4 regions of the Pelotomaculum schinkii genome follow, and region 4 is predicted to be linked to each of the others. Evidence: riboswitches for the same ligand, from Rfam matches in the RefSeq annotation. Region 4 holds a riboswitch; each other region holds the start of a gene.

What was found. Region 4 has a riboswitch for molybdenum cofactor ahead of Psch_RS11045 (ABC transporter permease). Riboswitches for the same ligand answer to the same signal wherever they lie in the genome.
Region 1: another riboswitch for molybdenum cofactor. It lies ahead of Psch_RS10505 (aldehyde ferredoxin oxidoreductase C-terminal domain-containing protein); the one in region 4 lies ahead of Psch_RS11045 (ABC transporter permease).
Region 2: another riboswitch for molybdenum cofactor. It lies ahead of Psch_RS18720 (molybdopterin-dependent oxidoreductase); the one in region 4 lies ahead of Psch_RS11045 (ABC transporter permease).
Region 3: another riboswitch for molybdenum cofactor. It lies ahead of Psch_RS10490 (DVU_1553 family AMP-dependent CoA ligase); the one in region 4 lies ahead of Psch_RS11045 (ABC transporter permease).

What each region holds. Positions count from the first base shown of each region.
Region 1 covers NZ_QFGA01000001.1:2,261,279-2,269,347, forward strand. Annotated here, with positions in the region: gene Psch_RS10505 (aldehyde ferredoxin oxidoreductase C-terminal domain-containing protein) at 4-1,713, opposite strand; molybdenum cofactor riboswitch at 1,760-1,876, opposite strand; gene Psch_RS10510 (acetate uptake transporter family protein) at 1,889-2,491, opposite strand; gene Psch_RS10515 (iron-containing alcohol dehydrogenase) at 2,845-4,002, opposite strand; gene Psch_RS10520 (ABC transporter permease) at 4,603-5,820, opposite strand; gene Psch_RS10525 (ABC transporter ATP-binding protein) at 5,817-6,572, opposite strand; gene Psch_RS10530 (HlyD family secretion protein) at 6,679-8,069, opposite strand, start outside.
Region 2 covers NZ_QFGA01000003.1:508,037-516,105, forward strand. Annotated here, with positions in the region: gene Psch_RS18715 (pyridine nucleotide-disulfide oxidoreductase/dicluster-binding protein) at 1-40, opposite strand, end outside; gene Psch_RS18720 (molybdopterin-dependent oxidoreductase) at 134-2,974, opposite strand; molybdenum cofactor riboswitch at 3,087-3,207, opposite strand; gene Psch_RS18725 (aldehyde dehydrogenase family protein) at 3,900-4,172, opposite strand; gene Psch_RS18730 (acyl CoA:acetate/3-ketoacid CoA transferase) at 4,196-5,752, opposite strand; gene Psch_RS18735 (acyl-CoA dehydrogenase) at 6,245-7,384, shown strand; gene istA (IS21 family transposase) at 7,743-8,069, shown strand, end outside.
Region 3 covers NZ_QFGA01000001.1:2,251,715-2,259,783, reverse strand. Annotated here, with positions in the region: gene Psch_RS10495 (sigma-54 interaction domain-containing protein) at 1-1,456, shown strand, start outside; molybdenum cofactor riboswitch at 1,818-1,933, shown strand; gene Psch_RS10490 (DVU_1553 family AMP-dependent CoA ligase) at 2,088-3,431, shown strand; gene Psch_RS10485 (helix-turn-helix transcriptional regulator) at 3,517-4,422, shown strand; gene Psch_RS10480 (molybdopterin-dependent oxidoreductase) at 4,678-7,530, shown strand; gene Psch_RS10475 (NifB/NifX family molybdenum-iron cluster-binding protein) at 7,647-8,039, shown strand.
Region 4 covers NZ_QFGA01000002.1:3,623-11,691, forward strand. Annotated here, with positions in the region: gene Psch_RS11025 (hypothetical protein) at 211-366, opposite strand; gene Psch_RS11030 (DUF3795 domain-containing protein) at 613-1,038, shown strand; gene Psch_RS11035 (IS91 family transposase) at 1,401-2,723, opposite strand; gene Psch_RS11040 (ABC transporter ATP-binding protein) at 2,972-4,054, opposite strand; gene Psch_RS11045 (ABC transporter permease) at 4,051-4,746, opposite strand; molybdenum cofactor riboswitch at 4,854-4,974, opposite strand; gene Psch_RS11050 (sodium-translocating pyrophosphatase) at 5,471-7,465, shown strand; gene Psch_RS11055 (CoA protein activase) at 7,988-8,069, opposite strand, start outside.

The sequences.
Region 1 (8,069 bases), on a different contig from region 4:
TGCTTAGAAAGGTATCGCTTGACTTAATTCTTCATCCGTAATGTCAAACACGGCGCCGCTTGACGGAAGAACTTCAGTCCTAATGAATTCAGGGACATCGACTTTGGGCACACCAGCTGCCTCATTGAATTTTTTCTCCAGCGCTATCGCTTCGACGCCCAGGCCCATCAATCTATCGACAGTCCATTCACCACCGAATTTGCCTGCGAACATATTAACTAGCGCCAGCAGGTACGGTTCTTCTGTGGTGCAGAAAGTATTAAACAGACACATACCCGTGCAATCATTCATGCAAAAAGCTACCTGCAGCATGGTTGATAATTCAACCTGGCCTGCCTTATCGTATGGATTAACTTGTTCAACGGTACCAAGCGAGTTGCCGCAGGTATGGTCGGCTCCCTGCTGAGCAGTGGCATAAGTGACTCCTGTTCCTTTTAAGCTCCTTGGATCATAGGCGGCAAAGCTTTGCCCTTTGGAAACCGGAATTCTCTTTACACCGAGGCGCTTACCAACAGCCAGCGCGCCGTTGCCGATGATATTGCCGAATTCTGTGCCGTCCGCTATTTCCTGGACCAGCTTAATTGCTGCTTCATCATCGCCCCAGGCGATTTTCCCAGACTCCATCGCAACAGCTATGGCTGCACCCGTATCCATGGTATCAATACCAATGTCGTCGCACATGCGGTCAATCTTGGCAACCGTGTCCAGGTTGGATATTAAACAGTTAGAACCAACCAGACCGATGGTCTCGTATTCCAGGCCTGAGGTAAGGTATTTGCCGTCCGGGCCGTGGTAAACATTGGAGCAATGGATGATGCAGCCGGGCTGGCAGGCGTGACCGGTCCGGCCGCCTCTTTCACTGCAGTTTTTAGCCAGGGTTTCGCCGCTGATGTTTTCTGCTTGATCCCATCTGCCGTCGCTGAAGTTTTTCGTCGGCAGGGCGCCCAGAGCGTTGACACCCATGACTCCGGCTGCTGTGCCCATGGCTGGATAACCGCCTCCGGAAATGGGATGTCCTTTAATACCTTCAACGAATTTCCGATTAGCTTCCATGAACTTTTCTTTGTCGGCATACTCGGCCTCAAGTTTAGCGCCTTCCGTATCCAAGACGATGGCCTTGATCCTCTTGGAACCCATGACCGCTCCGACACCACCCCGGCCGGCGGCGCGGGCGGTATGGCCGCTGGGATCGCTTACCTGGACTGAAGCCATTTTATAGCCTCTTTCGCCGGCTGGGCCTATGGCCATAACACTTACCTTGTTACCATAATCTTGCATTAACCTTTCAGCTGTGGCATAGGTGCCCAAACCCACATATTTATCGCCCGGCAGCAATACCGCGCCGTCTTTGTTCACTTTTAAAATATACCAGGCATCTCCAGCGGGTGCGTTTTCAATAATAATGCATTTAAGCGCCAATCTGGCAAAGGCCGCGCCTGCGGTGCCGCCGGCATTGGCTTCTTTAGCCCCTCCTGTCAGCGGACTTTTGCAGCCGACTGAGATCCTGCCACTGGCCGGGGCAGCCGTGCCGTTTAAAAGCCCTACGCATACTATAAGTTTGTTGCCGGTGCCCAATGCGTCACAGGTGGGGTCTACTTCGTCGGTTAGAATCTTATCAATAAGACCGCGGCCGCCATACAACTCCAGGTCTTTTCTTTCTTCATAAACGACTGTCTTTGAATCCATTTTTACTCTGATAAATTTATCAGCCATTGAAATCGCAGTACCTCCTTTTTAAAAATTCCATCTGAAATCATGTTTGATGAAATCAATATTTCCTTTCCAAGAAGGGAGGCACAAACGTTTCCATTTATACCTAGCGGTTAACAACCATGGCAATTGCTGTAGGCTGTTTAACTCGGAAATAATTGTTCACTTAAATATGCTTTTATGCAGATACTCCTTCTTTTGCGGGCACGGTCTTAATCCAGGGCGGCCCGAGGGAAACGACTTCTTTGCCATAAGCGGTATTGATTATGGTTGCAATGATAATCCAAATTAATGAAATAACGGCAATAATCTCAACCCAACCGGCTACTTTAGTTAAAACCGGCATGCCGAGAAGGTTGCCAAAGCCCATGAGTCCGAAGAAGATGACTGTAATGACAAAGAAAAGTCCGGGGACAAAGCCTGCTCTCATGGGAAGTCCAATTAGACCCAGCAAAATGATGCCCATGCTCAAAAACACCCAGCCGTCTACTAAGGAGGTATCCTGTGGTCCAACGTTTAAGAACTTAAACATAAAGGAGATGGCTCCATAGAACATAAAGGCGCTGAAGGCTAAAGTTATGTTGCCGTTGACGACATCACCGCGCTTGAGTTCAATGGCTCCGGCAATAAACTGCACGATACTGCCTACCAAACCCAGCGGCACAAGTATGATGAGGGCTGAAGCCGGAGCAATGCCAATTAGTACTGGTAGAAGGGCGCACAGGTAAAAAACCATTACGATTAAACCCGCCGGATTGGCAGTTGCATAATTATCAGACATCCAAATAACCTCCTAACTATTTTAAACATTAAGACAATTAGACAAATAACGTTCTCCTACACACCATACAAACCAGGGATGTACTGCCTCCAGGGTATACAGGGTGTATCATTTTTTAATTACCTGTACACTCAGGAAAAACCACAAAATTTTGTTATAGCTCTTTAGCGGCTTTTCTGCAAAGCATGAGATTTAGTTATTTAAATTTATGCTCATCATAATCGCCATATATGCACTGTAAGGATGTACGGTCAGCGGGTGGTACAGGGTTGCATATTGACGATGGTGGTTTTGCAAACCTGTGCCACCCCAATTAACCGCTAAAGACCAACTGCTTTTTACGGATAGAACTTTTATTTTTTGTAAATATTCTTTAAAATCCCAAGCGCTTCAGCAGCAGTAATCTTTCTGGGCTGGAAAAGCTGGAATATATCCGCTTCAATTACCTTTGCAGCTTCCTCGAACTTGCTTTCATCGTAAGGGAACTCAGTGGCAGGTTTTAACCCTAACGTGTTGTCTCTGAAATCAATGAAAGCGTCTCTTGCTTTCGCACCGATTTCTTTCGATGTTTCCTTACCTGTAAACCTTACTCCCAAACATTCAGCTACATACTTGATCTTTTCAGGCACTACTTCCGCATTATATTCCATTGTCCAAGGTTCTGCATATGCAACAGAGTGTCCGTGAGGCACATCAAAGAATCCGCCTAGTGTTTGTCCGACTGAGTGTCCGGTGTTAGCGTGAGGGTAAGCTAACATCCAGCCTGCCATTGCTGCTGCTATACTCATCTTGCTTCTTGCTTTTAAATTGCCCGGATCATGAACGCATATCGGCAAATACTTCGCAATAGTAGCAATATTCATTTCACAGATCAGATCAGTCAGATCATTCGCAAGTGTTGAAGTATAGGATTCTATAGCGTGGGTGAAGGCGTCCATTCCCGTAGATGCTGTCAATTGAGCAGGTAACTTGGTCAATATAGCGGGATCAATAATTGCGTATTCCGATCCGCAGTTATAGGCAAGAATCGTATACTTTTGATGATCAGGGCCCATAATAATCATCCCGTCAGATAATTCGCTGCCTGTTCCTGCAGTAGTGGGTATCAAGACGCAGTTAGGTGAAAATACAATCTTTTCCGGATGCGCTACATAGTCCAGGATTTTCCCTTCATTAAATCTCAAGACGTTTACAGCCTTAGCGCTGTCCATTACGCTTCCGCCGCCGAGACCTACTACGCAATCACATTTTTCTTTCTTACAAATCTCGCTGGCCTTCTCAATAAATTCCGTCGGCGCATTCGGCAGTACTTCATCAAAGGTAACGTATTCCATATTTCTTTCTTTCAAGCCCGCTACTGCTTGATCGAGAATACCCATATTTACCATGCTCTTATCTGTTACAATCATCGGCTTCTTAGCGCCCAAATACTCTATTAATTCGCCTAACTGAGCTATGCTGCCCGGTTGAATGAGTATACGACTCCTCTGGAAAAGTTGAAAATCTAACATGATACTTCCTCCTTTTGTTATTTCACTAATCAAATTTTTGTGTCAAGCAATACACCATAAATATCCTTTTCAATCCCTGCACACCTGTCAAGCCTTGGACCTTTTTTTTAGAAGAACTCAAATCCCGCTACGTCACGCAATCAAAAACGAGGCTGTTTTTAGAAGGTTTTGTATTTCCCCCTTTTTATGGATTTTATATGACGTCACGATAATGTATAGAAGCAAAGCTCATGCCAGCCAAGGTTATTTTTCTGAAATATATTTACCAAATGTGTCTATCTTTAAAAAAAATTTTGATTATTATGTGAACCGTTATGAAATAAGGCTCTAAGGCTTGTTCAGCACCCGCTATAGTTACTGCCGTTTTTGTTTTCACTTATAATGAATGGGATTAGTTACATGTGTACTTACGAAAAACCTCATTGCAAATGAAAGTCAACTGTTTAATATTTGGACACTAAGTAACATTTATAATCATCTGTACATTTACTCTCCGTCACTTCCCCAAAGCATTAAAAATTAGTCTTCTAAAAAAATTCAGGGCCGGCGTTTGAACATACCGGCCCTGAATTTAATCTGGGTTTATATAGATATACACATCTACTTTTCAAACCGCAGCGCTTCAATGGGATCCAATCCCGCAGCCTTCTTCGCAGGATAATAGCCGAAGAAAATTCCGATTGCCGCGGAAAAACCCGCGGAGATTACTATTGAGTACGCCTTGACCGACATCGTCATACCGGCCACCATGGCAATGATTTTAGACCCGGCTACACCCAGGAGAATCCCTATAATCCCCCCTGACAGACACAGCACCAGCGCCTCCACCAGAAACTGGTTGAGGATATCGCTTTCACTTGCCCCGACCGCCATGCGCAAACCAATCTCCCTGGTTCTTTCAGTTACAGAAACCAGCATGATATTCATGATCCCGATACCGCCCACCAGCAGTGATATGGAAGCCACACCGGCCAGAAAGAGCGTCAATATGGCAGAGGTGCTCTCAACCGTTTCAAGTACGGAAGCCAGGTTGCGCACGTTAAAATCATCAGAGGCAGTCCCTTCCAAGCGGTGCCGCTGCCTTAAAAGGCTTTCTATATTACTCTGGACGGCAGCCATGTTCTCCGCCTTATCGACCTGAACATCGACTAGACGGACACTCTTTACACCCAATAGTTTTATTTGTGCAGTGGTGATAGGAATATATATAACATCATCCTGATCCTGACCGCCCATGGAGGAGCCTTTGGAGGCAAGGGTACCTACAACGGTAAAGCTTATTTTATCAATTCTAATTTTTGTGCCTATCGGATCTTCTCCGGAGGGGTAAAGGTTGTCTACCACCGTTTTGCCCAGAACTGCCACCGGCGCGATGTTCGTTACATCATCATCGGTAATAAATGACCCTGCGCTGATTGTCCAGTTTTTGATCGACAGCAATTCGGGGGTGGTTCCGTTGTAAGTAGATGTCCAGGTTTGGTTGTTGTACCCGATGGTGGCGCTTGAACTTAGCTCAGGCGCCACATAGAGCGCCGAATCTATTTCAGCGATTGCTTCAGCGTCTTCCAGGGTAAGGGTTGCGACACTACCCCCGGAGCCCCTGACCGGCCCCTGCCCGGTTCCGGGATAAACCATCAATAGATTGGAGCCCATGCTCGAAATCTGATCCTGTACTTTTTGGGTGACGCCCTGCCCCACGGCAATCATAATAATAACAGCCGCAACCCCGATAATGATGCCAAGCATGGTCAGGGAAGCCCTTAACTTATTTGCCTTGATCCCGTTAGCGGCCACCTCAAAGTTGTTGGCGAGATTCATAGTCCCACCTCCGCTTCTACCGGAAATGCCGCCAGATCCGCAGCGGCATTCCTCTGGCTTAATACCGGAGCGTCGTTGATAATGTGACCATCCTTGATCATAACTAAACGCCGGCAGTAAAGTGAGATTTCCTGATCATGGGTAACTACCACCACGGTTATCCCTTTTTCTTGATTCAGCCTCTGCATAACCCCAATAATCTCTATGCTTGTTTTTGAATCCAGGGCTCCGGTGGGTTCATCCGCCAGGATCAAAGAAGGGTTGTTTACCAGAGAACGGGCAATGGCGACTCTTTGCTGCTGACCTCCTGACATCTGGTTGGGATAGTGGTTAAAATATTTTGAGAGGCCGACCCATCTCAAGGCATCTTTGGCCCTGGCTGCCATTTCTTTCTTATCTACTCCGGCATAGATCATGGGTAGTTGAACATTAGCGCCTACGGTCATCCTGCCCAAAAGGTTGAAACCCTGAAACACAAAACCAAGCTTTCTTTTACGGATGTCAGCCAACTGACTCTTATCTAATTCGGATACATTCTCACCATCGATACAATATGTACCTTCAGTAGGCTTATCCAGGCAGCCCAAAATATTTAACAGCGTGCTCTTGCCAGATCCGGAGGAACCCATTATCGCAACCATTTCTCCCTGCTTGATGGTTAAATCTATACCCCGCAAAGCGAAGACCTTGTTTTCCCCCATATCATATATTTTCTTAATGCCTTTTAGTTCAATAGTAGTTTTATCCGGCATACGGCACCACCATTCAATAATAGATTACTCACATCGTAAGCGGCGTCAACGGAGGATGTATGACAGAAGCCAAAATGGTCTTCAGATTAGTTTGACAGATTGCTGATTAGGGTCCTCCCGGGGGTGGGCCACCGCCCATCATGCCGCCGCCCTGGTTACTCCTGGTACTGCTATTAGAAGTAGAAGTTGAAGTTGAAGTTGAAGTCTGGCTGAGAGAGCCAACTACAACTGTTTCTCCTTCGTTAAGGCCGTTTACAACTTCATAATTGCTTAAGTCTGACATTCCCAGGGTCACCTGTCTCGGTTCCGGTTGTCCTGACTGGCCCATCACCAAAATCGTCGATTGCTGATCCTTGGAACTTGTTGCAGCGCCGGCAGCCCCATTACTGCTACTGCTACCGCTAGCGGCGCCTGCGCCTGCACCGCTGGTTTGTTTATTATTTTGAATTTGGCTGTTGCCGCCTTCAATATTTGCCGGTTTTGCGGCCCCGCTCTGACCTAGTGTGTTGAGGTAATTTGCAGCATAGGTTACGGCCGCTTTGGAAATGATGAGGGTATTTTCTTGTCTTTCAACAATGATGGTTACGTCTGCAGGCATCCCCGCTTTTAACCCCTGCTGGTTATCATCAATTTGGATGATAACATCATAAAGCTGGACGTTGGACGACGTATATGCCTGCGGGGCTACACTGCTGATCTGACCTGTAAAGGTTGTATTGGGAAAGGAATTAACTGTAAATTCAACCTTTTGGCCAACCTGTGTCTTGCCGATGTCTGCTTCATTCACCTGTGCGGTTACCTGCAAAGCCTCCGAGATAACAACCATGAACCCGCTGGACCCGCTGGTGCTGTTGTTGTTGGCCGTAGCCCGTTGCCCTACTGCGCCGTTTATCTCACTAACGATACCATTAATGGGGCTTGTCATCGTGGCTCCTGTCAAATCAATTCTAGCCGCTTGCAACTGCGCCTGGCTGCTCGCCAACTTTGCCTCGGCTGATTTAATATCCTCCGCCTTGCTGCCTGACAGCAGCGCTTTGTAAGCTTCCTGCGCTTTTATTAAATTACCTTCGGCATTGGCATAACTTGCTTGATATGTTTCAAGATCTGTCTGGGATAATGCTTCCGCCTCAGCCAGTTTCTGATTGCGCTCCAGGTTAGACTTGGCCTGGTCATACGACGCCTGGGCTATCTGCACACTGGCCTCGGCCTCCCGCAATTCCTCCTGGGTGGAGCCTTGTTGCAGCAATTCCAAACTGGCACTGGACTGATCCACGCTTGCTACAGCCTGTGTCACCGACAATTCCAGGTTTTCACTGTCCTGATCGGCCAGCACCTGACCGGGTGTTACATGATCTCCTACCTTGACATAAATATTTTTAATTATTTCAGCGTTTTTAAAGGACAGGGAAACCGTGCTTACCGGCTCGACCGTGCCGCTTGCCGAGATGGTGTTGGTTATTGAGCCTTTTTTAACGTTTTCAGTAAGATAACCTCCCG
Region 2 (8,069 bases), on a different contig from region 4:
GGCAATCCTTGGCAAAGTTTTCATAGTCAAATTTTGTCATATCATCCCTCATAAATATTGCGCGGACTACACCTGTAACAGGTGTAGCCCGGCAAATTTATTTCTGTGAACGGTCATGCTGGTGTCATTGTGCTTAGAAGTTCTCTTCGTCCGGCACAGGATGTGCGTCAAGATACTCTAACTCATCGTACAGGTCCAACCCAAGGTAATATTTTTCGGGTTTGAGCTCCTTGCCTGTAGCTTTTGCTTCCATGGCTGCCTTGACCTTCTCCGGCGTGGCCGGGAGTTCGTAAATGCGCACACCGACAGCATTATTGATGGCATTAATGATAGCTACATGGAAGGAAGACTGGAAGTTCTCCGAACAGCCGCCAGAACCGAAAGGCCCCCATTTCCTGACGCTGTCATGCCAAATGAGCTCGATCTCATCCGGCATTTCTTCGCATTCGAGTATTCCGGCACCTCTAAGAGTAGAGTGCTTCTTGGGATCGCTGAAATCTTCCTTGAGCGCAAAGCCGACACAATGTGACATCCCGCCATATGCCTGGCCCTCAACACCCTGCAGGTTACCTATCTTGCCTATGTCAGCCACACATGTCGCCTTTAACACCTTCGTCTTGCCGGTGACAGAGTCAATTTCCACTTCTGCCATGTATATGCTGTAGAGCTTCTCGTGGTAGGCAAATCCCTGACCAGTGTTCGCATCGAGGAACTTGGTGACTCCCTGGGGTGAAGATGCATAACCTTCTACCATTGTTGGTAAGCCTTCGGCCACCATCTCGTCATAAGTACGGTATGTGCCGTCTTTCTTGCGCATAAGATCCATCAGTTTGTTCGCTGCGTCAATTGTGGCAGCTCCGGCATAGTAATGCATGCGGCTGCCGCCTGACAAACCTGTGTCAGGAGAATATTTGGTGTCGTTCGCTTCGAGCCTGATCTTTTCCAAAGGAACATTCAAAGGCCTGAGAGCTTCATATGTGAGCATCAGGCAACTGCCTTCAGCATGTTGGCCCACGTCCTGCCAGGTGTTGTGGTTGACGAAACTGCCGTCCTTGCATAATTCAAGGGCCACACTGGCATGGTCGGTAGGATCTCCGAGGATATATGCGCCAATCGATATGCCTACGCCGCGCTTCTTCGCAAGAGTGCTCTCAGCCTTCGCTCTTTTCTTAGCCTCTTCGTATTTAGGCCGCAGCATATCCATCATTTCATGATAATAATATTCATTATACTCATGGCCAGTCGATGAGGTCTCACCAGGACGTGCAATATTCTTATAGCGGAAATCAAACGGATCTATGCCCAGCTTCTCAGCCATCATGTCAATGATAGATTCGGAAGCAGTAAACGCTTGTACAAATGAAAACGCCCTGTATGTTGTACAATAGCTAAAATTCGAGAATGCCGCCATCGACACGCCGCGGATATTCGGGATATAGTAGGGGAAGCCCATGCACACCAGGGATTTTAGCAGCAGTATCTGCGTATATTCGACATAAGCGCCTGTCTCATAGCAAAGCTTGTATTCTAAAGCCTTTATCTTGCCGTCTTTGTCGCATGCAAGGCGCACATTGGAATTTGACGCCGAACGTTTGCCCGTCACTATCTGGTGTTCAGGATAAGTCAGTACGATCGATACCGGCCTGCCCAGCGCCAGAGCACAAACCGCTGCATATGCCGGCGTTACAGGTGAAACGGAATATCCGAATGATCCACCTGTTTCATTTTGTATAATCCTGATATTTTCGGCCGGTACACCGATGCCGGCAGCGATCATGTTTATATTTCCATAAAGGAACTGGCTCTTGTACTGTATTGTCAGCATGCCGTCATCACCTATATATGCCTGCGCACAGTCAGGCTCCAGCGCCAGGTGAGGTTCTCTCTGCGTATAGAAGCTGCCTTCGACGACATTTTCGGCTTTCTCTACTATTTCCTTTGTATCTGCGCCCTTTTTGAGCGGCCACTTGAGGTAGATGTTGTTCGCACCCTCATGAATCTGCACAGAATCGGGCATTATCGCTTCAAGCTGATTCAGATACTGCGGCAGTTGTTCGTAATCCACTTTGACTGCCTTTGCTGCAGCGCGTGCGTGATCGCGTGTGTCTGCAGCAACTACTGCAACAACATCACCGATCTTAAATATTTTTTCATCGCAGATTATAGGGCGTTCAAGGCCGGTGCATTCAGCCCGCGGATGTCCTATCGGAAATGCTATGCGGTTGGTGCCTTTTACGTCCTTAGCCGTGACCACGCCCGCTACTCCTGTCATCTTGAGAGCTTCAGAATAGTCCACGCTCTTGATCTTGGCATGTGCCACATCAGGGATGACCAATGCAAGATGCAGCGTATCTTCAGGCATTTGCAGAGACATGTCATCACCATAGTTGGCAAGACCGGTTACCCTGGCTATACCGCTTTCGCGTCTTGGGAAACGCGTACCGTATATTTTTCCGTCGGCCGGAACCTTATAAGTTATATCATCCATCGTTGCTTCACCGCGCATTACCTTTGCAGCTGCCATCGTTGCATCTACCAGAGGCTTGTAACCTGTGCAGCGGCAGATGTTCCTGTTCTTCGTGAACCATGCACGTACTTCTTGCCTTGTTGGGTTGGGGTTCTTGTCCAATAGCGCTTTTGCAGAAACGATGAATCCCGGTGTGCAGAAACCGCACTGTATTCCGCCATATGTTATCCACGCTTGCTGGAGCGGATCAAGATTGTTAGGTGTACCTATACCCTCAATTGTAGTGATTTTAGAGCGATCAGCGATGGTCTTCATTTGCTTGACGCATGATCTGGCAAGTTCGCCATTGAGTATAACTGAACATGTTCCACACTGGCCGGCATCGCAGCCCACCTTGACGCCAGTCAGTCCCTGCCGTCTGAGTACTCTTGCAAGAGACTCCTCAGTGTCGCAAACGACCATTCTGTCAGCACCATTGATTTTGAGCCACAGCTTCTGTAAACCCATTGATTAACCACCTTTCGTTTTTTAAAAAATAAAAACGGACTAAAACAAGGCCTTAGTCCGTTAATACGCAAAGAAACACAGTTTGCATTAGTAAACAATTGTATCTATGTAGATACACTGTTAACCCAGCCCTTTCCAAACACGGGAGGCAAAAAAGTTTCCCTTTTCACCCAATGGTTAACTCGGCATTAACTCTCGTTGACAGCCTTGTAAACTCGGACTTATGATATTAAGTTATACGTTTTATATGTCTATAGACGAACCTCTTTAGTTGTTTGGGATTTTAGATCTATTTCAAGTACTTTACCCCAATATCCAAAAGCCGTTGACATCCATAACACTCCTTTATTAGTCAAAAATCCACAACCTTGAAACTGGCTTCCTGAGTGCAACCTCTACTTCGTCTACGAGCCCGACTTTTATACCGTTACTTTAACAGTTCACTGCAAAAATCAATAAAATACAGTATGTTCCATGTTTAATTTGAAGGTTGTCATTTTTGTCCCCCCTTTGTCAGAGCATTTTTATGATTTTAAATAGAGCAAATATCATGCCATTTTATTTTGGGCTGATTTGTTGTTCTGTTTCCGGGTTGCCGGAAAAGGAAACAAGATATGGTTTGATATCTCATGCATTTTGTTAGATTACGAAAAACAAGAAAAATTCCAGACTAATGGAAGCACGGAGAAAAGTTTACGTAAAGGAAATTTTTTCATAAGAACTACTAGCGCTGGAGCAATAATAAGGGCAAAAAAACCCACGCCTAAATCAGATTAAAAATTTTGGCGCAGGTTTATGATAATAGGGCAGCTTATTTAGATTAGTTGTCTTTTAATGCTATTGCCAAAAATAAGCTTTATTTGATTATATCTTATGGAAAATCAGAGATGGGAACGGATATGCACACATTAACCGCCCCAATATTTCAGACTCCCCAATGATATACCCGGCTTGGTTTGGTCAAAGATTGTTTTATAACTTCAATGGCCTTAAGAGTGTCTCCGCCGGCTTCTTCAAGATTTTTCCCCAGTTCTTCTGCCAAGAGTAAGGTCAATTCTTCCAAATAGTTGTCCAGGATAGCCTTAAATTTAAATATTAACTCTTTCCCTGAGGGTGTAGTTAACCATACAGGGAAGACAGTCTTTGCAACCTTGTTCGCCTCATTGACCTCGCCAGCGGTAACAGGCACGGTGGGCATGATTTTACTCCTTAATCTTCGGATTATTGATTATGTTTTATTCCCATGGGGGCAATAAGGAAGATTCTATTATCCATGGTTCGTAATGAGGGCGAAATTAATGGTTTAAAGGCCATTTGCTGTAGCACATCACGCTCAAGATCAATCCCCGGCGCTATTTCAGTAAGCATGACACCTTCCGCTGTCAACTCAAAGGTTGCCCTTTCGGTTACATAAAGCACCTTTTGACCAGTCTGGCGGGCGTAGGAACCGCTAAAAGTAATCTGTTCAACTTTTGGCACCAGTTTCATTACTTTACCTTCGTTAATAATATTTAGCTTACCCCCGTCAAAACCAACTTTTAACTTCCCAGCTTTAAACGTACCGCAAAATACCACTTTTTTGGCATTCTGAGTGATGTTGATAAAGCCGCCGCAACCTGTAATACGTGGCCCAAATTTACTGACATTGATATTACCCTCGCTGTCCATCTCCGCCATGCCCAGGAAGGCAATATCTACACCGCCTCCATCGTAAAAATCAAATTGATAAGGTTGGTCTAAAATGCAATAGGGGTTGGTGGTTGCGCCAAAATTAGAACCCCCGGCAGGGACCCCGCCTACAGGTCCAGCCTCTACGGTTAGGGTCATAAAATCAGCTATTCCTTCTTCAGCGGCTACAGAAGCAATTACTTCAGGGATACCGATCCCAAGGTTGACAATAGAATCAGGATGAAGTTCAAAGGCTGACCGCCTCGCGATTACTTTACGTTCATCGAGGGGTGATTGAGGTAATTGGGTTAAAGGTATATGGATTTCGCCATTGTAGGAGGGATTATATATTGCACCAAAGGTCTGATGGTGGTTTTGGGGTTGAGCGGTAACAACAACATCGACTAAAATGCCGGGTACTTTTACCAGACGGGGATCAATACTTCCGGCCGCCGCGATTCGTTCCACCTGGGCGATAACAATGCCCCCGCTATTGCGAGCTGCTTGAGCTATAGACAGGATTTCTAATGTAGTAGCTTCCTTTTCAAGGCTTAGATTACCTAATTCGTCGGAACTGGTGGCACGAATTAAAGCCATATTAATAGGTAGCGAGGGGTAGAAAAGTTTCTCTTTACCTCCAACCGTAATAACTTCAACAAGGTCTTCTTTGGTAATCTCATTCAGCTTGCCACCCTCTACTCGTGGGTCGACAAAAGTTCCCAACCCGACGTGAGTGATGACGCCCGGCCTCCCGGCTGCTATTTCCCGGAATAGTTGAGCTAAAGTACCTTGAGGCAGGTTATAGGCTTCGATTTTATTTTCAATAGCCAATTTCCCCATCTTGGGCTGCAGGTTCCAATGGCCGCCTATGACCCGTTTTACCAGACCTTCATGAGCCAGGTGGTTAAGCCCGCGGTCTTTGCCATCGCCTTGGGCCGCCGCATAAAGGAGCGTTAAATCTTGAGGTGTGCTGGTATTTAAAAAACGATTTTCCAATGCGATAACCAATTCTTCCGGGAACAAACTTCCCAAAAAACCGACGCTAGCAACTGTATCCCCCGTTTTGATTAAATTTACTGCTTCCTCTGCAGTCATAAACTTGGGTGCCATTTTGTCCTCACCTTCTTGAATAAATTATTTGATTGTTATTGGTTTTGTAGGCTGGCCAACCCTGTACTCTGCACCAATACCAAAGTCGCTAGTTTTGAACGCAAAAAATATGCCATTCTCCGCAATGAACCTGAAGAGCAAACTAAAAAAATAAATCCTGGAATTGCCGTCATGGGGTATATAAACCTTTAAAACTAACGGCTTTAGCTTAAAATAGAAAAATTTTTATATTGCATTCGGTCTAATCAGGTATAAGTTTTGCGATAGTAAAGAACTAGTCTACCTGCTTAAAGTGACCGGGAAAACAAAATTATTGGTGTGTATTAGCTTGAGTAAATAATTCTAAAGGGAGGTGATGCGGAAATTTCCAGACTTTCGGACAGAAATATTCCGAATTGCCGGAATACGCACTTTAGGGCAATGAACAAATGCAGGTAGACCAGTCCCACAAAAGATTTCATATCCAAGATAATCATGAAGGGAGAGATATTTATGAACTTTCAACTAACAGAGGAACAGCAACTCATACGCGCCAGTGTGAGGGAATTTTGTGAAAAGTATGTGGAGCCCATTGCTGAAAAGGTTGACGCGGAAGGGTATTTCCCGATGGAGAACGTTAAAAGACTGGCGGAGCAGGAATGGACAGGCATCCCTTATCCCGAGGAGTACGGTGGGGCCGGGTCTGATTATCTGACCTTTATCATGGTAGTCGAAGAGCTATCCCGTGCTTGCGCCACTACCGGGTTTACACTTGAGTGCCACACTTCCCTGGCAAGTTATCCTATATTTAAGTTTGGTACCGAAGAACAAAAACAAAAATACCTGGTACCCCTTTGTAAGGGAGAAGTCTTGGGGTCGTTTGCTTTGACCGAGCCCGGGGCAGGGACCGATGCTGGCGGGGCAAGTACAACTGCTGTTTTGGATGGCGACGAGTACGTTTTGAATGGTACAAAGATGTTTATTTCCAATTCTCCGGTAGCAGGCGTCTTTGTCATCTTTGCTATGACCGACAAATCAAAAGGAACAAAAGGACTTAGCGCGTTTATCGTGCCTGGAAATGCACCCGGGCTCAAAGTGGGAGAGCATTTAGACAAAATGGGCATCCGTGGTTCCGCGACAGCAGAAGTTGTTATGAAAGATTGCCGTATCCCCAAGGAGAACTTGCTGGGGAAAGAAGGTCAGGGCTTTAAAATTGCCATGATGACCTTAGACGGCGGCAGGATTGGTATAGCTGCTCAAGCGCTGGGTATTGCCCAGGCTGCTTTGGACGAATCGATTCAATATTCCAAGGAAAGAGTTCAGTTCGGCAAGCCGATCAGTTCATTCCAGGCGATCCAGTGGATGCTGGCCGATATGGCAACTGATGTACAGGCTGCCAGGTTCCTGACTTATCACGCGGCCTGGTGTTACGACCAGGGCTTGCCTTACAACAAGGAAGCAGCCATGGCTAAACTATTTGCGTCCGAAACAGCAGCCCGCCATACGAACAGAGCCATACAAATTCATGGCGGCATTGGTTTCATCAAGGGACATAAAGTTGAAAGACTGTATCGTGACGCCAAAATCACTGAGATATATGAAGGTACCAGTGAAGTTATGAAAATGGTTGTTTCCAGCAACGTGTTGCGCTAAAGAATCTTGGAGTAAGCTCCCAGGATACCCTAACCATACTGTTTAAGTTATGTTCTTTGAGGGTAGGACTGGTTGAAAGCCAGGATTGTTCTTGTTATTTAAAGAGATCTGTGAGTAAGCTAAATCCTATCCCTCGGAACATATTTTAAAGAGCTAAAAAACACTAAGATAAATAAGCCAACAACCGTTTCTTGAATATGCCGGGTCAAACTGAACAGTTTGACCGCTGAGATTGAACAGTGTCTCCGTTTGAAACTGGACACCCTTTCCGGCAAAGTTGAACACCGGATATGACCTTTCTGCTAAATTGAATTTATGCATCTGAAAGGTGCAAATAAATTCAAGGAGGGTCATAGAGATGACCAGTTACAAAGAGATTCTGCGGCTACATAGCCTCGGAATCAACAACAGCCGCATTGCGTCTGGATGCGGATGCTCTCGAACCACGGTTATTAACGTGCTTCAAAGAGCAAAGGATCAAGGGCTAAGTTGGCAGACAGTGGCCGAAATGTCCGACAAGGAGTTGTCACAGCGCCTTTTTTCTTCGGAGAGCGCTAAGCCCGCGTACAAAATGCCGAATTACGACTACATCCATCGTGAGATGGCGAAAAGCGGTGTGACCTTAACTCTGTTATGGCTTGAATACTGCGACCAGTGTCGCGAATCCGGGCAAGTACCGTACAAG
Region 3 (8,069 bases), on a different contig from region 4:
AAGTTATAGCCATAGGCATACTATAGATACCTTGATGTTGGTGACATTGTTAGCTAAAACCTTTGACAGTATAAATTTTATTATGGATACCATGGGGAAACTGGATACAATTAGTCTTGCCATGAATAGCACCATTGATTATTTGCCTCATGGTATGGTTTATGTTAATAATGATAACGAAATCGAACATTATAATGATAAGATAGTAGAGATGTTGGGGCTTGACAAGTCAAACATTAAAGCTGATCTTGCAAAATATATTTCTACTTTACAAAACAATATCGTAAATGATTCCGGACATAAAAAAGAAATATATTTAGATGTCAATGGTCGAAAAAAACGTTTTTTCGTATCAACAAAGAAAATACTTAACCATACCAGTAACGAAGAGAAAATAATTTTTATAGAAAATGCGAAAAATGCTAATAATACCCTGCAGGGAAATGAGGCTGATTATACATTTAATGACATCATTGGAAAAAGTCATAATCTAATAGATGTAAAAAACCAGGCTAAAATAGTTGCAAAATCTTCTTCACCAGTTTTAATATTTGGGGAAAGTGGTACTGGCAAAGAGTTGTTTGCTCAGGCTATTCATAATGAGAGTCCAAGAAAAATTAACCCTTTTGTTGCAATTAATTGTGGCGCTTTACCGCATGATTTGGTGGAAAGTGAATTATTTGGTTATGAGTCCGGCGCTTTTACCGGAGCTTCTAAAAATGGCAAGCCAGGCAAGTTGGAGGTAGCCTGCGGCGGAACCCTGTTTCTTGATGAAATTGAAAGTATGCCTCTAAATATTCAGATTAAATTATTGCGTGTTCTTTCCACTAATAAAATATGTAGAATTGGTGGGATTAAAGAGATACCTATAGATATTAGGCTTATCTCGGGAACAAAAAAAGATTTGTTGCAGGAAGCTGATGAGGGTAATTTTCGAGAGGATTTGTATTACCGAATCGGCATAATTACACTAAAATTACCGTCTTTGCGCGAAAGAGATGACGACATCCCCATATTGGCAAAACATTTCATTGATATATTTAGTAAAGAATACAATTTGCATGTGAAAGAAATTGATAACGAGTTTTTTGAGGCGCTTACCTGCTATTCCTGGCGTGGCAATATACGGGAATTAAGGAATGTAATTGAAAGAGCTATAGTTTTATTAAGTGGCAGGACAAAAATATCTCTCTGTGATCTTCCTGAGAAAATAGTTAAAGCCTATAATTACAAGACTCTGAAGAATAAAATAAGGGTAATCGAAAACACAAAAAATGGATCCAATAATTTAATGAAAATGAGTGAGGAAATAGTTATTGAGCTGCTATTAAGTGAGGAAAACGGCAATCTAAGTAAGACTGCTGAGCGTTTAGGAATTAGCAGGACAACATTATATAATAAAATTAATAGTAGTAAGAAACTGAAAATGCTTTTTAGTAAACATAAAATTGGCTAGATTGCCACGAGAAGGGCTTACCTCCCGGATGAGGGAAGTAAGCCCTTTTCATACATTTGATTGATGCTGCCGATTCCAGATAAAAAATGCATTTTTGTTGATTGAAGAAGTATTGCTTTGAACTGCTTTAAAAAAATTGGGATTTATTGTGTTGCTGTTCAATAATTAAAAACCTCAAAAATATGTACAAAAATTAGACACAAAAAATATCCTGTACTGTTAACCAGTCAGGGACGGGTCTATAAAAATTCATCAAAAAGTAGATATGTTTTGGGATTGTGGGAGTGAGTCCGTTTATTGGCATATACTTTGCTAGTGTGTAAAATATAAATAGCAAAAGGATTTTTCATTTATTTAAATAATGAATATTTATTTCCGAGTTAACCAACCTACAGCGATTGCCATGGTTGTTAACCGTTAGGGTGTAGCTGGAAACATTTGCGCCTCCTGTTGGAAAGGAAATACTTATAAGTATATATTCTATATAATAATATAGATATATCCTTTTTAGTAATGCAGTTTCCTACAGGGGTAACTGCATTTTTATTATAGATGTCCTTTGAACTGGACGTCTATAAAAAAGATGCCATGGCATGCATCACAATATGACCTTGTAGAGGCGGTCGGCAAATTGTACAAAAAAACACCTCTGGAAAGCTGGATACTCGCGAAGATAGAAGGGCACAATGGCAGTTTGGGCAAGTTAACCCGCTCCATCATAGAGACTTATCAAATTCAGCAACTAAGGGAGACTCTGACCCTCGCTCGCGACAAGAGCCCCTTTTACCGGCGCCGTTTGGCGCGGTGCGGCATAGATAAATTCCAGTCCTTAAAGGATCTTGGCGGATTACCTTTTACTACTCCTGCGGATATCAGACAAAACCCGCTGCAACTGCTTTGTGTTTCACAGGATCAGATTAACCGGGTGGTAACCCTGGACACTTCCGGCACCACCGGCCTGCCCAAGAGAATATATTTTACAGCCGCGGATCAGGAACTGACCAGGGACTTTTTTCAGCATGGTATGTCCACCCTGGTTCAGCCGGGCGACAAGGTGTTAATCCTGCTGCCCGGATACTCGCCCGGCAGTGTGGGTGACCTGCTGGCTGATGGTTTGCGCCGCATGCAGGTGAAACCCGTTCCCTACGGGGTGGTCCGGGACCCGGAGGCTGTCTTGGAGATTATGGCCGTGGAACAGGTTGACTCCCTAGTCGGGATTCCGACTCAAGTATTGGCACTCGCCCGCTGCCGGCAGTCTGACAAAAGAAAACACCAGATCAGGTTGAAAAGCCTGCTGCTGAGTACGGACCACGTTCCCGGCGCGATTGTAAGGTTTTTGGAGGAAACATGGGGCTGCCGTGTTTTCAACCATTATGGCATGACTGAAATGGGCCTGGGGGGCGGCGTCGAGTGTGAAGCGCGGGCAGGCTATCACCTGCGGGAGGCGGATTTGCTTTTTGAAATAATCAATCCCTTGACCGGCGAAGTTTTACCGGAAGGGGAAGAAGGGGAAGTGGTTTTCACAACGCTAACCCGCCGGGGTATGCCCCTGATCCGTTACCGTACCGGAGATATTGCCCGGTTTATGCCCGAACCCTGCCCCTGCGGTACGGTGCTGAAGCGTATGTCTTGCGTGCGGGACCGGGTTCAGGGCAGAATCACCTTAACGGGGGGCGAGCTGCTTAGTTTGTCCATACTGGACGAGGTCCTTTTTGCAGTAAACGGTGTTGTGGACTTTGAGGCATCTTTACTGCCGGAAAACGGCAGGGACAGATTGGCTGTCAGAGTACTGGCAGCCGCCTGGGCTGCTGAAGAAATACCGGGATTGGTTGAAAAAGCGCTATTTTCTGTTCCTGTGCTTTCCAGAAACATCAAGAAGGGAAATTTAATCTTGGCGCCAGTTCAAATAGATACATCACCGGAACTCTGGAAACCGGCAAAGCGAATTATCCGGGACAACCGCAACAAAAACTAAGATGCAGGCAGTTGGCTGATGGACAGGAAACACCAAAGAAAGCCCTTGCCAGGGGTAATTGATGGACAGGAGGGTTGTTGATTCTATGGAGTATAAAAATATTAACGCCCAATTACGCGCGATACCGCCGCCCCACCAGCCTTGGCTTAGTTCCGCTATGTATAATTACCGGGAAAAATTAGTAAATTGGAATCCTATCTGCATAAAAAATAATGCCGTATACTATCAGTTTACTACGAGGGATACACAGGATGATTTTATCGGTATCGTACCGGATGCTTGTGTGAATATAATCTTTAAGTGCAACCCCAACAATCCAGCTGCATTGATATGGGGCATACATGAAGGATGGGCGAAAATCATGCTTGAGCCAAATACGACTTATTTTGGTTTTAAGCCCTATTCTGTGGTAGGCATAAAAAATATCAAGGCCCGCTTGGGTGATCTAAAAAACAACGTATTAAAACTGGAAGATGTTTTTGTTAATTCATCCATTATTGAAAAAATTGCTATGAAAGATAGCATGAATGAGCGGATAAAGCTTTTCCAGAACTATGCCATGTCTAACTTGATAGATGAGACATATTTCCCCGATTTCACAGAATACTGCGCTATCCTTATCTGCTTATCGCGCGGAAATATTAAACTTGAAGATATTGAAAGAGAGACCGGTTATTCTGAAAGATATTGCAGGCAAAATTTTAAAAGGACTTATGGTGTGTCCATTAAACACTATAGCCGTATTGTTCGCTTCCAAAACGCGCTAAGAATGGTTATGCAGGAGGACTGGCAGGGTGTTCCTGATATAGTAAATGAGTTAGGCTACTTTGATCAATCTCACTTTATCAACGAATTCAAAGGTTTTTCCATGACTTCACCTTCCAGGTTTAGAAATATATATATGAATTTATTGTATAAAAATAGAACAAATAAAACTGCGATTAATGTTTGTAATACTGGCGCCGAAGATTATTCACAAGCAGCACTGTAAAATTGCCGGCAAAAAAGACAGGTTTTGTTATGCTTTTTCATGCGTGATATTTATAAACCGCCCATTAACCGGCAACAGGTTAGGGACGGTTTCTTTATTTTTAAATCTGACAGATATCAAACCCCTTTCTATGGGTGGTAGCCATAAGTTGGTTTCGCCGAAATATCCAATTATTTTATGAATGTTCAAGTTATTCTTAATTAAAGTCGTAAGTACACCAACTGCAAAGTGCAAAAAATGAAAGGGGGAGAATTTATGGCTTTAAGGAAAATTTGGTTGAACTTAAACGGAGCAGACAGAATGATGGTTTGTGATCCTGAGAAAGACACTCTGGCGGATGTGCTCAGAAGAGTTGGCCTGACGGGGGTGAAGTTAGGTTGCAAAACTGGACAATGCGGTGTTTGCAGTGTTATATTGGAAGGTGAAGTTGTACGCTCGTGTATCAAGAAAATTAAAGACGTTCCTGATTTTAGTAAAATAGTAACCATTGAAGGAATTGGCACTCCAACCAATTTGCATCCGCTGCAACAGGCCTGGATTACTTACGGTGGTGTGCAATGCGGCTTTTGTTCCCCCGGGTTTATCGTATCTGCAAAGGGGCTTCTAGATCAAAATCCGAATCCCACAAGAGAAGAGGTGCGCCATTGGTTCACGGTGCACCGCAATGCCTGCCGCTGCACGGGGTGGAAACCGCTTGTTGACGCGGTTATGGAAGCGGCCAAAGTCATGCGTGGCGAAGCCACTATGGAAGACATTACCTTCAAGGCTCCCCCGGATGGACGTATTTACGGCACGAACGTCCCGCGCCCGGCCGCGCTTGCCAAAGTTACCGGTTTGTGCGATTACGGCGACGATATCAAGCTGAAAATGCCGCCCGGCACCTTGCACCTGGCCATTGTACAGCCTGGCTTGAACCATGCCGTTATTAAAGGTATTGATTGTTCTGAAGCGGAAAAAATGCCCGGCGTGGTAAAAGTGATCACCTCCAAAGATATCAAAGGGACCAACAGGATTATGCTGCCGGTAGCCCATCCCCGCTCTAAAGCCGATGGCTTTGAGCGTCCTATTATCGCGGATACGAAAGTATTCAGATATGGCGATGTAGTCGCCGTTGTAGCGGCGGAAACGGAAGAACGCGCCCGTGCCGCAGCGAAAAAGGTTAAACTTGATTTGGAGGAATTGCCGGCCTACATGAGCTATCTGGATGCCGTTGCCCCTGGGGCAACAGAAATTCATGAAGGTATACCCAATGAGTATCTGAGAATGCCTCTTTTCAAAGGTGAAGATACCCGTGATGTTCTGGCTGAATCCGATTATGTTGTTGAAGGCAGTTTCTATAGTACCAGCCAGCCTCACCTCATCATGGAGCCGGATGTTACCCAGGCTTATATCGATGAAGACGGTAACGTATGTATTCATAACAAAACACTTGCTCTCCTCTTCCCGCTCATCACACTTGCACCAGGCCTGGGACTGCCTGATGGTAAGATCAGGGTTATCGAAAATCCGACGGGCGCCAGCTTTGGTTCTAGTATATCTCCAGCCAGCTCCGCTCTAGCGGCGGCCTGCACCCTGGCCCTTGATGGAGCCCCGGTCACCCTGACCATGAGCTATGCGGAACACAATGCCTTTTCTGGCAAACGCGCCGCCCATTACTCCAACGCCAGAATGGGTTGTGACAAAAACGGAAAAATTACCGGTTTTGAATTTGATTTTGCCTATGACCATGGCGCTTATACTGAAATGGCTGCCATTCTTGCATCAAAAGCCATTCGTTTTGCAGGCTTTAGTTATAACATCCCCAATGTAAGAGCTTTGGCCAGAGTAGGTTTCTCTAACCAGACTTTTGGTACCGCTTATCGTTCCTATGGCAATTCACAGGCTTACACCATGTCTGAAGCAATAGTTGATATGCTGGCGGAAAAAGCCGGTATCGATCCTTTTGAATTCAGGTATATAAACCTGGCAAGGCCGGGGGATACCAACATCAACAGTTATCCATTTAAAGAATATCCCTTTACCACACTTATGGACAGGCTCCGTCCCCTATACGAAGAGGCTAAGGCCAGGGCGGAAGCCCAGAGCACGCCTGAAAAGAAACGTGGCGTAGGTCTTGCTTTCGGCGGTTACAATGTTACCGGGGGGCCGGCGGACCATGCGGAAGTTGCTCTTGAGCTGAATGAAGACGGTACGATCACCCATTACAATACCTGGGAAGACCAGGGTCAGGGCGGCGATGTGGGTACACTGGTCCTTACCCATGAAAGCTTGAGAGAATTGAATCTCGACTACAGGCAAATCAAACTGGTGCAAAACGATACGGCACAGTGTCCGCAAACAGGTCCTGCCGGAGCCAACCGTTCACATTATATGGCAGGCAATGCTACCATTAATGCAGCGAAGAAACTGCTTAACGCGATGCGTAAAGATGATGGCACTTACCGCACCCATGCGGAAATGGTTGCCGAAGGAATCCCGACTAAATATCTTGGAGTATTTGATACCACTGATATCACTGTCGACCTTGATCCGAACACAGGCGTCGGCGATCCCACTCCTGTTTACAATTACGCCGTTTTCCTTGCGGAAGTTGAAGTGGAAGTCGCCACAGGTAAAACAAAAGTCGTGGCCATGAAAATGATCTATGACATCGGCGCTATAGGCAGTATCCAAGCGGTTGAAGGGCAGGCATACGGCGCCCTGACCCACTCCATCGGTTTTGCGCTTTCGGAAAAGTACATTGACAATAATAAATACAGCAGCCTTGTGCGGTGCGGCTTCCTGTATGCGGACGATATTCCTGATGATATATATCTGGAAAGCGTCCCTTCCCCCAGAAAAACCGCTCCCTTTGGCTCGGTCGGTTGTTGCGAAGGATTCCAGTCTGCAGGCCATGTGGCAGTAATTAACGCTATCAATAATGCCGCCGGCGTAAGAATTTACGATCTCCCCGCCACTCCGGATAAAGTGAAAGCAGCCATGGAAGCAAAGGCGCAAGGAAAAGAGCTTAAACCTGAAAAATACTTCCTCGGCTCCGACCTCTTTGAAGCGCTTGATGATATCGCGGAAAATCCGGTTGAATCTACAGGTCCCGACATGGCTCTTTAGGGCGCGATGTGAGCCTGAATTCCATTTAAACAAATGATAATAGTAATTGCCGGCGGTAGTGCTGCAGCCATATGGCTGCAGCACTACCAATAAATGGCAAACAGGAGGAGTGAAAAGTGAAAATCGCAGTAATGTCGGATGGCTGTGGTGGCAATAGCAAGGTCTCAGAGAAATTTGCTGATGCCCGGTGGCTATTAATTGTGGACATGGATAAGCAATGCATTGTTGAGGCGATTGAAAAAAGTGAGGGTGACGTGGAAAACACAGAACTGGCAGAAAAAATTGTAGACAGGGATTGCGAGTTGGTGATTTGTGGTGAAATTGAGAAAATACCCTTTGAGATATTGGCGGACAATCATGTGACCCGATCACTTGGAAGTGGGCTCTCCGTTACAGATGCGCTAAACTGTGAGAGTATGCTGGATTTAATAACCGATTGCATCGGCGGCACAGGCTGCCCCAGTGAGTCGGATACCGATGAAACAAAAAACTGCTGCGGTGAACACTGATGCCTTTGCTTTATTACGCCCCCGGTAAAA
Region 4 (8,069 bases):
TTAGCATTTAATGAACATGAAAATACGGAAAACAACCCGAAATTACGTATTGCGATTAGTTCGCATTCAAGAGGTCAGGGGTTCGAATCCCCTTAGGTCCACCACATTCCCAAGTTTACTAAGTCAGTAGTACACCAATTAGTACACCAATAGAATTGTCAAACAATTTAACCAGCTGATATCAGCAATGAAAAACCTGTAGAGAATCCTCTACAGGTTTACAATCTCCTTATGACAGTCTTCATCATTTAGATTAAGTAATTTTTCTAGTTCAAGGTCGTTTTCGGCGATAATCTGCTGCAGACTCTTTAATGACTGTTCCACGCCCCCCGCCTTAATACGTAGCTTGTTCCATTTATCTGTCAAATAAGACCGCCTCCTGAAAACCGCGTCTTTTTGAAGACTAAAGGGCTTCTATTTTTCTAGAAAAAATATGCGGTTTTAAAAAAAAGACCCTCTATTACTATAATCATACCAACTTCCCATTCACATGTAAAGTAAAGGGACTTGAACCCTCGTGGTTTTAAGTCTTTTTGCTCATATTATATTTATGATATATTCAGTATAAAGAATTATTTTTGTATAAGGAAGAGATGAAAATGGTGATAAATAATGAAGGAATATAAAAGAGAATATCCCTTGTTTTCTTTATGTGGTCTTAACTGTGGACTTTGCCCAAGATATCAAAGTGAGGGAACATCAAGGTGTCCCGGATGCGGTGGCAAAGATTTTCATCTGCAACACCCAAGCTGTGCAGTGATTACGTGCAGTAAAAAGCATGGTGATGTTGAGTATTGCTTCCTGTGCAAAAATTATCCATGTAATAGATATAAATGCCCAAGCGAAAAAGATTCGTTCATCACCTATCGGAATGTTATAAATGATATGCAGAAGGCCATTGACAACGGGATTGAACAGTATCAAGCGGAGCTTAATGAAAAAATTTTATTTTTGGAATACTTAATCAGTAATTTTAACGATGGCAGAAAAAAAACTTTTTTTGTATTGCCGTCAATCTCCTGGATCTTGCGGATTTGAATGACATAAAAGAACATATTAAAAAATGTGACGAAACAATTCCGCAAAAAGATAAAGTGAAAATGGTAGAATCATGGTTTAATGAAAAAGCAAAGAGTAAAAATATTGACTTTAAACTGAGAAAATAAGTATTATGCGTAAAAATGCATTGGCATCTATATTCACCTAACTTTTCAGGAACAAATTCGCCCTATCGGGCGACTTAATTAAACCGGGGATAGATTAGCTATGGGCTATCTCTATCCTCGGTTTCACCCGTATAAAACATATCCCTCCCGCACTGTGGACAATCAACGGTAGGCATTACTCCAGGCTTTTCATCCCAAGCAAATTCATCAATTATCCACGCAGGGATCCATTCGCTAAACCCACAACTCTGACAACGATACCTGTGATGTTCCCTGTCCTCTGGGCCGTCCTGAAATGGAATTACATCTTCGTCCCATATTTCGTCTGTTTTGCCCGCCATCCTCCACAACACACTCCTTCTTCATATCAGCAATGGCATCATAAATGTAGCCATAACGGGGATGCCAAATCACCCAGAGTTCCATCTCACATTTGCAACTTGGACACTTAAGGGGATTCTTACCAAAACTTTGTATCAATCGTTCTTTCCACGTCTGTTTTTTTGCCGCGGCCGGCTTCAGCTTACTTTTTATTCTCGTTTTCAGGTATTTATAAAGCCCTACTATTTTTTGAGCCAATTTGTTAAGATCACGACGGTAAATGCCATATCGCCTGACCATCTTGAAATGCTTTTTAGGTATATGCATAATCAGTTTCCCAATAAATTCGAGAGCATGCAGCTCTTCCTCTTTCCTTTGTTCATCCCTATGATCAATATACCAAAACTTTACCTTCTCACCATCATAGCCAATTATTCTAGACTCTGCTATTGCTGGCCGGGCTAAATACCGGCCTATATATTCCGCCGCTCCCTTGGCATCTCTCATCCTATTTTTAGCATGTACGTAAAAACCTTTTGGATATCTACGGTATAATTCATTTATTAGCTTCTTTATCCCCGGCTCACGTCCAAATCTCTTTTGAATAATTCCCAGCATTACTTTCTGCCAGCTTTTCCTTAAGTAATTGTAAGGAATATACCCCACGTCTTTCCAATTCTTAAACTTATCTATTGCACCTTCCGTTACCAAGGCATGAACGTGAGGATTAAAACCTAAATTACGTCCAAAGGTATGAATTGTTGTAATTATACCAACTTCATAACCCATTTTTTTGGACTTGTTCCTGTACCAGTATTGAATTACCTCTGCAACTCCGTCGCTCAGATCTTTTAGCAGTTCTCTATGCCAATAAAACTTACCCCTTAATTCTTGGGGAATAGAAAACACCGTGTGGCGATGCCCTACATCTATAATCCTTTCAACCTGTTTGTTTACCCAATTATCTATATAAATCTTACCGCATCGATTACAAAACCGGCTCTTACATGAAAATCCTACAACCCTTTGATGCTTGCCACATTCCGGGCAAATATACTTAGCATAGCCGTACCGTGGGTCACCACACTTTAACATCTTTTCAACAGATTCTATGACACTCTCAACTAGATCTTTGGGAATCTTTTGCAAATTAGTTTTTTTAAATTCTTCCCAGTGGTCAGCAAAGATCTGCTTGATTTTAATTGTCTCTATCTGCTCTCTACCATTTGCTTCCATACCATAATTCTACACTTATCCACAAACTTCGAAAAGCATAATTTCCTATACAATAAAAACAAGGCTCCGGGAACCGGAGCCTTTTGCATGCGCTATTCTGAAAATGCAGGTGCGAATTCATTCGCACAAAGGCTACATTATATGCCCAAGTTCGGCGCTGGCGCGCCGTGTGCGATTGAAATGGCGCCTACATCGGCTGGTATTTTCATGATACGTGTGGCGCCCGCGCTAGCGTCCCATTTTTTATATTAATCGTACTGTCCAATCAGGTGTACTTTATCCGGACTGAACTGGACGGTAATTTCATTATCAGCCAGCACTTCTCCACCCATAACCTGTTCCGGGTTCACAAAGGCGATTAGCGGAAAACCACAGTCAATTACGGCTTTATACAGGTAGTTGTGTGGCAAAAGCTCGGAAACTTTGCCGCCAAAACTATTATCCCCATGACGGGATACACCTTTAAAAATTCTGATGTCTTCCGGCCGTAACAGGATTAGAACATTAGTTCCGACCGGGACAGCCGCTATAGACTTAATGCGATGAGGTCCGGCCTGCACAAACACTACCCCATCCTGAGTCCCTACCACCTTACCTGGGATCATGTTTTCAACCCCTACCAGAGAGGCTACGGTACGGCTGGTCGGTCTGGTCATAATCTCTCTGGGAGAAGCTTGTTGGATAATCCTCCCCTGCTCCAGGACCGTCACGGTCTCGGCCAGTAGGGGCACCTCACTATAATCATGGGTCACAAACACGCTCGTTATGCGAGTATCCCGTAAGATGCGGGCGAGTTCGGCGGTCAGAGCGGCCCTGGTCGGAACATCCAGCGCCACAAAAGGCTCGTCCAGGAAAAGGACCTCCGGCTCTAAGACCAGCGCTCTGGCCAGGCTCACCCGCTGGGACTCGCCGCCGGAAAGGTAGCGCGCCTGGCGTCCGGCAAGGTGGGAAATTCCCAGGCGCCCCAGCCATTCATTTACCCTGGCCGGGATGGTATCCACTTTAAAACCCCTGAGCTTCAATCCGGAGGCCACGTTATGATAAACAGTGGTATCCAAAAGCAGTGGCTCCTGGAATACCATGGCCATGCGGCGGCGGTAAGCGATAGGTTTTTTCCAATCCACCCTGTCCCCTTTAAAGAACAACTCTCCTCCGGTAGGTCGTTGCAAAAGCATCAGCACCTGCATAAAGGTACTCTTGCCGGCCCCGTTTGGGCCAATCAGGGCTACCGCTTCTCCTTCCTCAAGAGAGAAGTATTCAATGTCAAGAATTTTTTTTCTCCCTTTGGTCAGGTTTAAATTTTTTACTTCTATAATAGTATTACTGCTCATACAGGCCTCTTCTGTTGTTGGATGGTGAGAAATAAAGTGACACCGTAGGCAAGTATCAGGAGGATCACGCTGATAGCTATGGCCACATCCAGGTTGCCCTTGGAGACTTCCAATACTGTCGCAGTAGTCAAGACCGCAGTTTCTCCCTTGATGTTGCCTCCGACCATCATGGAGGCCCCCACTTCAGAGATAACTCCTCCAAAACCGGCCATCACTGCCGCCAGAAGCCCCATCCTGGCTTCGCGCACCAGGAACAGAAGGGTCTGCCACCAGGTGGCCCCCAGGGCTATTATCTGCAGCCTTATTTTGGGATTTAACTGCTGGATGGCGGCGATGGTAAAGCCTATTACAATAGGTGAGGCAATAATGGCCTGGGCCAGTACTATAGCCGTTGGCGTATACATCAGGTGGAGGAATCCCAGCGGCCCGTTCCGCCAGAGGAAAATACTCACCCATAGTCCCACCACAACCGGCGGCAGGCCCATCCCGAAATTAACCAGGCTGACCAAGAGCCTCCGCCCCGGGAAAACGGATAAAGCTAAAAATACACCTACAGGGAGCCCGATTATAACGCTGATCAGGGTAGCAAGACCTGAAACCTTAATAGTCAGCACGGTAATCTGCATGATTTCACGGTTTCCCTGCAAGAGCATTTCGCTGGCCTTAATTATCCCTTGCCAGATAATCTCCATATCAGTTACCACCTTTTCATGGTCTTTTTCGTAAATAGTTGTTAGGCTATTACACCCGACCAATAAAAAACGGCAGGTTATGCGAAAAGCATCATCTACCGTGTGTGGTAATCAGGTAGTGTTCTCCTTTCCGCAGTGGGAGGTGCGCAGGTTTCCCATACACACCCTTCCGGCCCATTAACCATAACTACCAAGTCCCAGGTAAGCAGGCTCGGAGAACTCATATACAGATCAAGTCTATTGAAAAATAAAAGGCTCTCTAGTATCTACAAAAGCGTAATCATTTTTCAACATAAAGCGACTCCTTCGCTTCTTTTATCATTTTATTTACTGGAATTTATAAAGTCAATAAATATCTAATAAAAATAGGGTTTGGCAAATTTAGTTTAAAAAGCTATAATAGTATAAGTTCAAGACATTACAAAAATTTGTATTGCCTGGTTTTTTTATTTTTCAAGACCTCTACCAGACTATTATAGATAATAAAATGGATTGTTTGGTAAAAAAAGGGGTATAATTTCAATTAATAGTTTTTTCTTATTTCCATTACAGTACCCGGTTTATTTTTTGAAGGCCCCCTCTTCAGATGAAAAAATCTGTCTGGGAGGTAATGGCGGCAAATAAGGGCCATCATTTTGCGCAGGAGGTGGTAGCAGCATATTTTAAAGTCAGCTTGCCGCTCATTATATTTAAAATTAAGGTTTCGTAAGGTGGTGTTTGGATTTTGTTTAGTGGGTTTTCTATTTATGCAGTGTATGCGTCATTGCTCGGTATTCTTTTCGCATTATATCTTGCATCCTGGATTTTAAAACAACCGCAAGGCAATAAACGCATGATCGAGATTTCGGAGGCTATCCAGGAAGGCGCCATGGCTTACCTGACCCGTCAGTACAAAACCATCGCGGTGGTCGGCATTATCATCGCCGTCTTACTCTTTTTCGGTTTGGGCTGGATTACTACTTTGGGCTTCATCATCGGAGCTGTCTTCTCGGCTCTCTGCGGATACGTAGGCATGACCGTCTCGGTAAAGAGTAACCTCAGGGTTTGTGAAGCAGCTAAGAAAGGTCTGCCTGCCGCACTGGCTTTGGCCTTTAAAGGCGGCTCTGTAACCGGCCTCATGTGTGTCAGTCTGGGGCTATTGGGCGTGGCAGGCATGTATATTCTTTTTAGAGACCCGACCTACCTGATCGGGCTGGGCTTCGGAGGCAGTCTAATCAGCGTTTTCGCCCGTCTGGGCGGCGGTATTTATACCAAAAGCGCCGATGTCGGGGCGGACCTGGTCGGCAAAGTGGAAGCCGGTATTCCGGAAGACGACCCGCGCAACCCGGCTGTTATAGCCGACAACGTGGGTGACAACGTAGGTGACTGCGCCGGTATGGCTGCCGACCTTTTTGAAACCTACGCCATTACAGCCATCGGAGCCATGCTGCTGGGACAGATATTCTTCCCCGGCAACGAGCATTACGTGGTATACCCTCTGGTGCTTGGCGCTATTGCCATCATCGCCAGTATTATCGGCGTCTTCTTTGTTCGCATGAGCCAGGGCGGGGAAATCATGTCCGCGCTGTACAAGGGCTTATTTGCCGCGGCAATTATCTCTCTTATCGGCTTTTACCCCGCCACCACCTATTTCTTCGGTACCCCGCAGTATTTCTATGCGGCAATTGTGGGCGTGGCAGTGACGCTAATCATCGTTTTCCTTACCGATTACTATACCTCAACGCGCTACAAGCCAGTTAAGACAATCGCCAAGGCCTCGGAATCCGGCCATGCGACCAACATCATCAGCGGTTTATCGGTAGGTATGGAGGCCAGCGTCTCACCGGCCATCGCCATCGTCGCCGGTATTGTGCTATCGTACCTTATTGGCGGCATCTACGGAGTCGGTATTGCTTCAATGGCCATGCTTTCCATGACCGGTATAGTCGTAGCCATTGACTCTTACGGCCCCATTACCGACAACGCCGGCGGCATTGCCGAGATGGCGGAACTGCCGCCTGAAATTCGCAACATTACCGACCCGCTTGACGCGGTGGGCAATACCACCAAAGCGGTAACCAAGGGTTATGCCATCGGCTCCGCCGGTCTGGCTGCCATTGTGTTGTTTTCCTCCTACACCCAGGAAATCACCAGGTTCAGGGGCGAGGCGCTCAGCTTCAATATCGAGGACCCCTGGGTTCTGGCCGGTCTTTTAATTGGCGGAGCGCTGCCCTTCCTCTTCTCCTCACTGGCCATGGGCGCTGTCGGCAGGGCCGCCAACGAGGTGGTCAACGAAGTGCGCCGCCAGTTCAGGGAAATAACAGGCATCATGGAAGGCAAAGCCAGGCCGGAATACGGCCGCTGTGTTGACATTGTAACCAAGCGGGCCATCAAGGAAATGATGCTGCCCGGCCTGATCCCGGTTGTGGTCCCCATTCTGGTCGGCTTTCTATTGGGAGCAAAAGCTCTCGGCGGCATGCTGATGGGCGTAATTATCACCGGTCTCTTCCTGGCCGTGATGCTGACCGCCGGCGGCGGCGCCTGGGACAATGCCAAGAAATACATCGAAGACGGCAATTTCGGCGGCAAGGGTAGCTTTGCCCACGCTGCGGCAGTGACCGGGGATACTGTAGGTGACCCCGCCAAAGACACCGCCGGCCCGGCCATCAACCCGATGATTAAAGTGGTCAACATTGTCGCCCTTCTGATCGTAAGCTACGTGGCCATGATTGTACGTTAAAACAAAAGACTCACATAAAAAAAACGGGGACTCCCGGTACTAACCGGCAAAGTCCCCGTTTTCTATACATACAACAGCAAGATAATCCTTCTTCAAACACAATATACAATGGTTGCGAATTAATATGAACCATAGTTTTGCAACTTAATATAAATGTTAGTGTGTCGCTATGGTAAAGGTCATTGTTAACTGGTTCTCGAAAAGCCTTTGGGGTAGTGGGCTTGGGGTTATCCTCCGCTCTCTTCGCAATTCTCCATTTGTGAAACATGAGCCTCTTGCCGACCGCATCTACTGACAGCCATCCGGTAGCTACGCGCTATTTAAGCTTTGACTTTTATGCAACGCACGCGCTAAGGAACGCACCCAGGTGCTTCGTTCGCTCCGGATAACCCCAAGCCCGCAAGTCAAGCCTTTTCGAGCAATATTCTTGAGACAGGTGAGACAAATGACGATATCCCCCCCATTGTCACTCCCCAGTGTGCATTTTCATCGGTATCATGTGATGAAAATCATGGTTGGTTCTTACCCCACGCTTCGCTCTCTGAAGGCAATTTCCCTTTTCTGTTCCAGCAAGTCGACAAAAGCTTCAAGCCGGGTTTGTATA